2 regions of the Mesorhizobium sp. M0106 genome follow, and region 2 is predicted to be linked to the other one. Evidence: predicted binding sites of a transcription regulator. Region 2 holds the regulator's gene; the other holds the start of a gene.
The links. Region 2 encodes LexA, which represses DNA repair genes until DNA is damaged. Its sites were predicted from a motif close to TGTTCNNNNTGTGTTCNG; they were not measured.

Region 1 (4,377 bases), on a different contig from region 2:
CCGCGGCGGGCCGGGTCTCTTGCGTGACTTCTGCCGCAGCTTCAGGGGCTGGAGCTTCCGCGACAGGCTCTGCCGTCGCTTCGGTCACAGCTTCGGCCGCCGCCTCCGCAACAGGAGCCGCATCCGACACAGGTTCCGAAGCCTCCGCCGGCGGCTCTGCCGCGGCAGATGCTTCCGCCATCCTCGCCTGCTCGACTCGCGCAGCCTCTTCCGCCGCCTGCTTTGCAGCGGCCGCGTCACGCGCGGCATTATCCTGTGCTTCGAGCCGCGCCTTGACCTCGGCCGCCGGTTTGGCATCGGCGCGATAGCCGAGTCCCTTCAGGATTTCTTCCATGTCGTCGGCGGTGGCGCCGAGAATCGACATCATCGGCGGCGTCACCATGAAGGACTGGCCGTCATAGGCGCCGTCGGGGCGAGGACCGAGGCCCGGCTTCCAGTTGGTCGCCGGCCGGATCAGGTCGGCCAGCCGTTCGAGAATATCGACGCGTACAGCACGCCGGCCAAGATTGCGGTAGCCGGCAAGCTTGTAGAAGGTCTTGTCGAAGGTCGGATCGATGACCACCGAGGTGCGGCCGGAGGCCAGTGCGTGAACGACATCGCCGAAACCGGGCTTGTCCTTGCCGTCGTTTCTCAGCGCCCACAGCAGCGTTATCAGCCCGGCCGGCGCCGGTTTGATCAGCGCCGGCACGAAGACATGGTAGGCGCCGAAGCGCACTCCGAGACGGCGAAGCGCCGCGCGGCCTTCCTGGTCGAGCGACTTCATCTCGTCGGCGATGTCGCGACGGTTGATGAGGCCGAAATGCTCGACAAGCTGGAAAGCGATGCCGCGGCCGATGCCGGTGATCTGCTCGGCATTCTTGAGATCGACCAGCGGCTTCAGCAGGGATTCGATCTGGAAATTGACGAAGCGCTCGGCGCGCGCCGCAACCTTGTCGCGGGCCGGGCCGGTGAGTTGCTCGTCGGCCAGCAGAACCAGACGCGGCTTCAAAGCGTCTTCGCCGGCGACCAGCGTGCCGATCGGGGCGCCGATCCAGCGCAGCGTGCCATCCGAACCCAGCGCGATGTCGCCATTGGCCGAGGCGCCGAAGCGCTCGGCCCGCGCCTCGAACTCGGCGGCAAGCGCCTTCTGCGCCGCCGCCCGCACCGCCTTGGCGTCTTCGCCGCCGGCGCTCTGGTCGGCGGTGAAGCGGAAACCTTGCAACTCGCCGACGTGATGGCCTTCGACGAGGACGGTTCCGGTTGGGCTGATTTCGGCTTCAGGCATCGTGTTTTCTCTAAGGCGCCGCATGAGGACGGAAGTCCTGCGGTCTACAAAACGTTTCGTCAACCGCTCATGCAGCGCATCGGACAATCTGTCTTCGATTTCGCGCGTCTTTTCCTGCCAGTGTGCCCGATCGGCCAGCCAGCCGGGCCTGTTGGAAACGAAGGTCCATGTGCGGATCTGGGCAATCCTGTGCGATAACGTGTCGATGTCGCCTTCGGTGGTGTCGGCACGGCGCACCTGCTCGGCCATGTAGTTCTCGTCGACATGGCCATGCCTGGCAAGGTCCATGTAAATGGAGGCAATCAAGTCGGCGTGCTGGGCCGGCGCGATCTTCCTGTAGTCGGGCAGCGCGCAGGCTTCCCACAGCAGCGCCACGCGCCTGGCATCGGTGGTGAGTGCCCGGACGTCCTCGTCGCGCGACAGATGCTCGAGCGCCTGTGCGTCTACTGCCGGCAGCGCGCGCGTCAGGCCTTCGACCGGGGCGTTGGTCTCAATCGACCGCTTCAGCGCATCGAGGTTGGCGAAATCGAAATGCGCGGTGCGCCACTGCAGTACTTTCACCGGGTCGAAATCATGCGCCTCGATTTTGTTGACCAGTTCATCATCCAGCGGATCGACCTGGCCGGTGACGCCGAAGGTGCCGTCGCGCAGATGCCGGCCAGCGCGGCCGGCAATCTGGCCGAGCTCGGCCGCCGTCAGGTTGCGGTACTGGTAGCCGTCGAATTTGCGGTTCTGGGCGAAGGCGACGTGGTCGAGGTCGAGGTTGAGGCCCATGCCGATGGCGTCGGTGGCGACGAGGTAGTCGACGTCGCCCGACTGGAACAGCGCCACCTGGGCGTTGCGGGTGCGCGGGCTGAGCGCGCCGAGCACGACGGCGGCACCGCCCTGCTGGCGGCGGATCAGCTCGGCGATGGCATAGACCTCGTCGGCCGAGAAGGCGACGATCGCGGTGCGCCGCGGCAGGCGGGTCAGCTTCTTCGAGCCGGCATAGGCAAGATGCGATAGGCGTGGCCGGGTCACCACCGACACGCCCCGCAGCAGGCGCTGCAGGATGCCGTGCATGGTGGCCGCGCCCAGCAGCAGCGTCTCCTGCCGGCCGCGCAGATGCAGGATGCGATCGGTGAAGATGTGTCCGCGTTCGAGATCGCCGGCGAGCTGGACCTCGTCGATGGCAACGAAGGCGGCGTCGGTCTCGCGCGGCATCGCTTCCACGGTGCAGACCGAGTATTTCGCGCCCGCCGGCTGGATCTTTTCCTCGCCGGTGATGAGCGCCACCTTATGGGCGCCGACCTTCTCGCAGACGCGCGTATAGACTTCGCGGGCAAGCAGCCTGAGCGGCAGGCCGATGACGCCGCTTTCATGCGCCACCATGCGTTCGATGGCGAGATGGGTCTTGCCGGTGTTGGTCGGGCCGAGCACGGCCGTCACGTCTCGACCCGACAGGATCAGCGGTTCAGTGTGTTTCGGATGGATGTTCATCGGCCTGGAAATAAGGCTCTCTGCCTCGCATTGTCGGGAGCGCGCCCATATTGGCCGCGTATGACAGGCGACACATAGGGATTTCGGGCGCGAAGCGAAAGCGGAATATGCCGAGGGCAGGCCGATTGGTTGGTTCGAAGCCAGAAAATCTGTTCCCGATTAACAGTTGGAACGAGTCTGGAACGAATCAGCGACGAATCACTGACTCGCGCTGATTCAGGGTTTGTTCACGGCTACATCTGGGTTTTCTGTCGGCGTATCTCACCACATGCTGAATCACGGAAACTGGCCCGATTTATGCAAGCGGCATCCAAGCGAGCACTGCGGTTAACCTTTGCCGGTGAATGGTCGTGGCCGGCCAATCTGCTTCGCACAACGTTATGAAATTATTGATGTTTCCTAACGCGCTTTAATCATTTCGAGGGTGTTTTCAGCTCTCGCCGTTAACGTTCCGCTCAAAGCCGGAACGAATCGGCGACGAATCAGAGATAGCCGAAGTTTCTTGGTTTGTTCACCGCAACATGTTGTGTTGTGAACAGCTTTTCCACCGAGAATCCACAGGCTGCCGGGCGGCTTTTGCACAAGCTGCGAGTTTGCCGTTAACCTTTGCGTGCCGGATTGGGGCAGCGTGCTGCATCGAGATCTTGCAACGGGAAGACCGCTATAGAAACGGGCCGTTTTGCAGGCCCGTTCGTCCAAGCGCGGATCTGTCTCAACGTAAAGACAAACGATCAGGCGACGTACTGGCCGCCATTGGCTGATATGGTCGAGCCGGTGATGAAACCGGCATCGTCGGAAGCGAGGAAGACGACGCAGCGCGCGATTTCCTCCGGCTCGCCGAGACGGCCGACCGGGATGTGCGGGATGACCCGCTCGTTGAGGACCTTCTCGTCCATTGCCTTGACCATCTCGGTGGCGATGTAGCCGGGGCAAATGACGTTGACGGTGATGCCGGCGCGCGCGCCTTCCTGGGCCAGTGCCTTGGTGAAGCCGATATCGCCGGCCTTCGAGGCCGAATAATTGACCTGGCCGACCTGGCCTTTCTGGCCGTTGATCGAGGAGATGGTGATGATGCGACCGAACTTGCGGTCGCGCATGCCGCCCCACAACGGATGCGTCATGTTGAAGACGCCGGAAAGGTTGGTGTCGAGGACCTCTTTCCATTGCTCGCGGGTCATCTTGTGGAACATCGCGTCGCGAGTGATGCCGGCATTGTTGACCAGTACCGAGACGGGACCGAGATCGGCTTCGATCTGTTTGATGCCGGCGGCGCAGGCCTCGTAGTCGGCGACCGACCATCTATAGACCGGGATGCCGGTCGCGGCCTTGAACTTTGCCGCCGCTTCTTCATTGCCGGCGTAGTTTGCGGCGACCGAATAGCCGGCGCTTTTCAAGGCGACCGATATCGCCGCGCCGATGCCGCGCGACCCGCCTGTGACGATTGCAACCTTTGTCATATGTCCTCCCGGGAAATGCAGATGACTGAGCGTTGAAGCGGTGGGGTTTGCCCCCTATTCCCTACTCGCTTTGCGCCAGCATCCTATTCGTATCGCTTATCTCATCACAATGCTTCCACGCACATGGCAACACCCATGCCGCCGCCGATGCACAGCGTGGCAAGGCCTTTCTTGGCA
Region 2 (4,377 bases):
AATTCGGCGCGCTCGCCGCCGCCGGCCCAGCAGGTCAGGCGGGCCTTGTCCATCGGGCGCAGCAGCACCGGACTTTCGGCCTGCGCCTCGGCCTCATCGATCGCCAGCGTCTCATTCATGCCGGTGCGCATGATCGGGCGCAAATCGTGCACCCCCGAGATCGACACCACATGACGAACGCGCCGGACGACTTCGGGCGCCAGCGGCGTCGTCGCCGTAACCATCCGGCTAACAAGATGGCCGCCGGCCGAGTGCCCGGTCAGCATCAGCGGCCCTGCAACGATCGCCGCCGCCTTGCCGATCGCCGCGCCGACTTCCTTGACGATGCCGCCGATGCGTATCTGCGGACAGAGCGTGTAGGACGGCATCGCCACCGCATAGCCGCGATCAACAGGGCCAGCGGCAAGATGCGACCAGAAATTCTTGTCGAATTCCATCCAGTAGCCGCCATGAACGAACACCACGAGTCCCTTAGGCTTGATGGCCGGCAGGAAAAGATCGAGCCGGTTGCATGGGTTGTCGCCATAGGCCATGTCGAGCCGCGCCCTGCCCTCGGTCGAAAGCACGTCGCGGAAAACCCGCGCGGGCTCGATCCAGGCCGCCGGCCAGCGATCGCTGCCGGCTATGTTGGCGCCGTTGGCATAGGCGTTGTCCCAATCGGCAATGTGACGTTCGAACACCCTGCGCCCTCCCTGGCAATATGGCCTTGCAACGTAGCCGTGAGCATCGCGCGGCGCGCGTCGTCGCCAGCCTCACGATTCCAGCTCTCGCATCAATCTCAAGTGACAGCTGCTTTGATGGCGAAGCGCGCATCCCTCCACGCACCGGTGCGCAGGATGTCCTCAAGCACTTTGACGGCCTGCCAGACATCGGCATAGCCAACATAGAGCGGGGTGAAGCCGAAGCGCATGGTCGATGGCGCGCGAAAATCGCCGATCACGCCACGTTCGATCAGCGCGCGCATGACCTGGTAGCCATGCTCATGCATGAATGAAATCTGGCTGCCGCGTTTTTCCCCATCGCGCGTGCTTTCGAGCGTGAGCCCGTAAGTGCCGCACTTTGCCTCGACAAGCTCGATGAACAGATCCGCCAGCGCGATGCTCTTCTTGCGCACCGCCGTCATGTCGACATCGTTCCAGATGTCGAGCGCGCCCTTCAGCGTGCGCATCGACAGCACCGGCTGGGTGCCGCACAGAAACCGGCGGATGCCGGTGCCGGCCGCATAGCCTGGCTCGAAGGCGAAGGGCCGTGCATGGCCCCACCAGCCGGTGAGCGGCTGCTGGATGTCGGAAAGATGCCGCTCAGCCGCATAGATGAAGGCAGGCGCGCCCGGGCCGCCATTCAGATATTTGTAGGTGCAGCCAACGGCAAAATCGGCGTTTGCCTTGTCGAGCTCGACTGGCATCGCGCCGGCGGTGTGGCAGAGATCCCAGACGATCATCGCCCCGGCTTCCTGAGCCCTGCGCGTCAGCGCCGGCATGTCGCGCAGTTCGCCCGACTTGTAGTTGACGTGGTTGACCAGCACCACGGCGGTGCGTTCGTCGATCAGCTCTTCGATGCTCGGCGCGTCGACCCCCGAGAGGCGCAGCAGCGTATCTTTTCGCGTCGAAACCACACCCTCAGCCATGTAGAGGTCCGTCGGAAAACTATCGCCCTCGGCGACGATGACCTGCCGCTCCGGTCGCATGGCCATGGCGGCGTGCAGCAGCTTGTAGATGTTGACCGATGTCGTGTCGCAGACCACCGTCTGGCCGGCCGCGGCACCGATCAGGCGCCCGAGCTGGTCGCCAAGTTCAAGCGGCATGTTGAACCAGCCGGCCGTGTTCCATGCGCGGATGAGATCATGCGACCATTCTTCGGTCGCGGCCTTGCGCAGTTCATCGAAAGCGGCACGTGAAGCAGCTCCTAGCGAATTGCCGTCGAGATAGACCACTCCTTGCGGCAATACAAAGCGGTCGCGCATCGCGCGCAGCGGATCCGCGGCATCCATCGCCTTTATGGCCACGAGATCGGGAATTCCTGTCATGATTTGTCTGCTCCCCCAAGATCCAACGCAACGCCCGACACGCGTCGACTGTTCTTCCATTCCCTGGTTGCGCGCAGCAAGGCTCCACCGGCGAGAAGCAGCCTGACCAGGCGGTGGAAACCGGGGACTTAACCCGAGGTTGGCGTTTTGAGTTCGTTTCGTTCACGGTGCATCGACCAAACCGCACAGTCGATAGGGGTTCACTTCCGTGCCCTTTGCCGACCGACGGCCGATGTCAATGTGGCCTCCGGGAAGCCAGAAGGGCGCAAACGAAAGCAGAATCAAGGCGATGAGGCTCGCGGCGGTGAAAATACGGTACCCCGGTAGGGACGTCGTTTGTTTCCCGAGCCTTAACGCATTCATTAAACTTTAAACAGTTGCGGAACACAACTGGAACAGATAGTGTTTGTTCTGGGTTTGTTTTTCTGATTCTGTTGGGGGTCGCTATGCTGACACGCAAACAACACGAACTGCTTATGTTCATCCACGAAAGGTTGAAGGAAAGCGGTATCCCGCCTTCCTTCGACGAGATGAAGGAAGCGCTCGACCTGGCTTCCAAATCCGGAATCCACCGGCTGATTACGGCGCTGGAGGAGCGCGGCTTCATTCGCCGTTTGCCCAACCGGGCCCGTGCGCTGGAGGTGCTGCGCCTGCCTGACTCGATCGCCCCCGGCCTCAATGCGGCACGCAAGTTCTCGCCGAGTGTCATCCAGGGCAGTCTTGGGCAAGGCGGTCCTCGGCAAGGCAAGCCGACATCGTCGCGCGTGCCCGCAGCCGGAAATGACGACGATGTCGTCGCCGCCGTTTCGATCCCGGTGATGGGCCGCATCGCCGCCGGTGTGCCGATCGACGCCATCCAGCACCAGACGCATTCGATTTCGGTGCCGCCGGATATGATCATGGGCGGCGAGCATTATGCGCTCGAGGTCAAAGGCGATTCGATGATCGAGGCCGGCATTTTCGACGGCGACACGGTGATCATCCGCAATGCCGATACGGCGAGCCCCGGTGAGATCGTGGTGGCACTGGTCGACGAGGAGGAAGCGACGCTGAAGCGGTTCCGCCGCAAGGGCGCCTCGATCGCCCTGGAAGCCGCCAATCCGGCCTACGAGACGCGCATCTTCGGACCAGACAGGGTCAAGGTGCAGGGCAAGCTCGTCGGACTGATCCGCCGCTACTGAGCCCCGCCCTTGGCGCCGGCTTTGGGGTTGTCGGCCCTGCGGTATGGTGGCAGGCCCCGTGCCGCGCGTGAAAATTTCCGCTGCACGTGCCAGGGCCGGTATGATTTTTCGACCGCGAAACGGATTTCGGCGCGCGTTGCCGCTTGTGGATCGAAGTAGACGGCGGCACTTCCCGCGCGCGCCAGTTGCCGTTTGGTGACGACGAGGACCAGCCGGTCGTAGTAGCAGGGGTTATGCGCGGTGGCGTCGTCGATGACGATCAAGCTGGCAAAGGCGCAGGCTGGCCGCGCAGTATCGCGGTCCTTGGCTTGCGCGATGATCGCGCCGGATGGATGCCTGGCAAGGCAGAGGCCGTCCGTGCAAATGAACGGCATGCCCGGCGGTAGGTCGGCCGGATCGGCAATGTCGAATTGCGGGTCGTTCTTTGCAGGTGTTTCCGGCGCGACGATAGTCTCTGATGTGAGCGCGCGTTTCCAGTTGTCGATGGTGAACTCATTCGGGCGTGCCCGGTTGACCGCGAGTTCACCGCTGCCGATCGGCAGCGCGACCAGCCGTGCGTCCTCCGAGACCAATACGTCGGGTATGCGTGTCTGCGTTGTCGTCAGCAAGCCGGCGAGCGCAAAAGGAAGTGCCGCCAGCCGCAACCAGGTCGTCGCCATGCTGGCAATGACGAGGGCGATCGTCACCAGAAGGACGGATCTCAGCGAAATCAGCCCGACCGCATCGATCGGCGAGCGCTCCGAGATCCACCCGGACAGGGCGATCATCGCCGTCAGCCCCTTGCCCATGACATAGAGGAAAGGGCCATCCGCACCGAACGGCATCGCCAGCGCGCTGAGAACGGCGAAGGGCATGACGACCAGTGAGACGATGGGCATGATGGCCAGATTGGCGAACAGGCTGAGCGGCGCCACGCGCTGGAAATGCCATATGGCGAAAAGCGCCGTGGCGCTCCCTGCAATGATCGAGGTCATCGCCAGACCGCACATGCCCAGCAGGACCTTTCGAGTGGCAAAGCGTAGCGGCGACAGCCGCGGCGGCGGCATGGTGGCCCTGCCGGCGCGGTAATCGGACCAGCCTGCATAGGCGCCGACAAGGGCCGCCGTCGCGGCGAAGGACATCTGGAAACTCGGACCGACCACCTCGTGCGGCGACACCAGGATGACCGCG

Region 1: the regulator LexA is predicted to act here: its motif matches at 2,911-2,928, upstream of NKJ55_RS26865 (helicase-related protein).

The regions. Positions count from the first base shown of each region.
Region 1 is NZ_JAMYUA010000036.1:45,989-50,365, reverse strand. Features, by position in the region: gene NKJ55_RS26865 (helicase-related protein) at 1-2,743, opposite strand, end outside; gene phbB (acetoacetyl-CoA reductase) at 3,475-4,200, opposite strand; gene NKJ55_RS26855 (acetyl-CoA C-acetyltransferase) at 4,305-4,377, opposite strand, start outside.
Region 2 is NZ_JAMYUA010000003.1:181,602-185,978, reverse strand. Features, by position in the region: gene NKJ55_RS04415 (hormone-sensitive lipase) at 1-680, opposite strand, end outside; gene kynU (kynureninase) at 779-2,026, opposite strand; gene lexA (transcriptional repressor LexA) at 2,473-3,207, shown strand; gene NKJ55_RS04400 (ComEC/Rec2 family competence protein) at 3,201-4,377, opposite strand, start outside.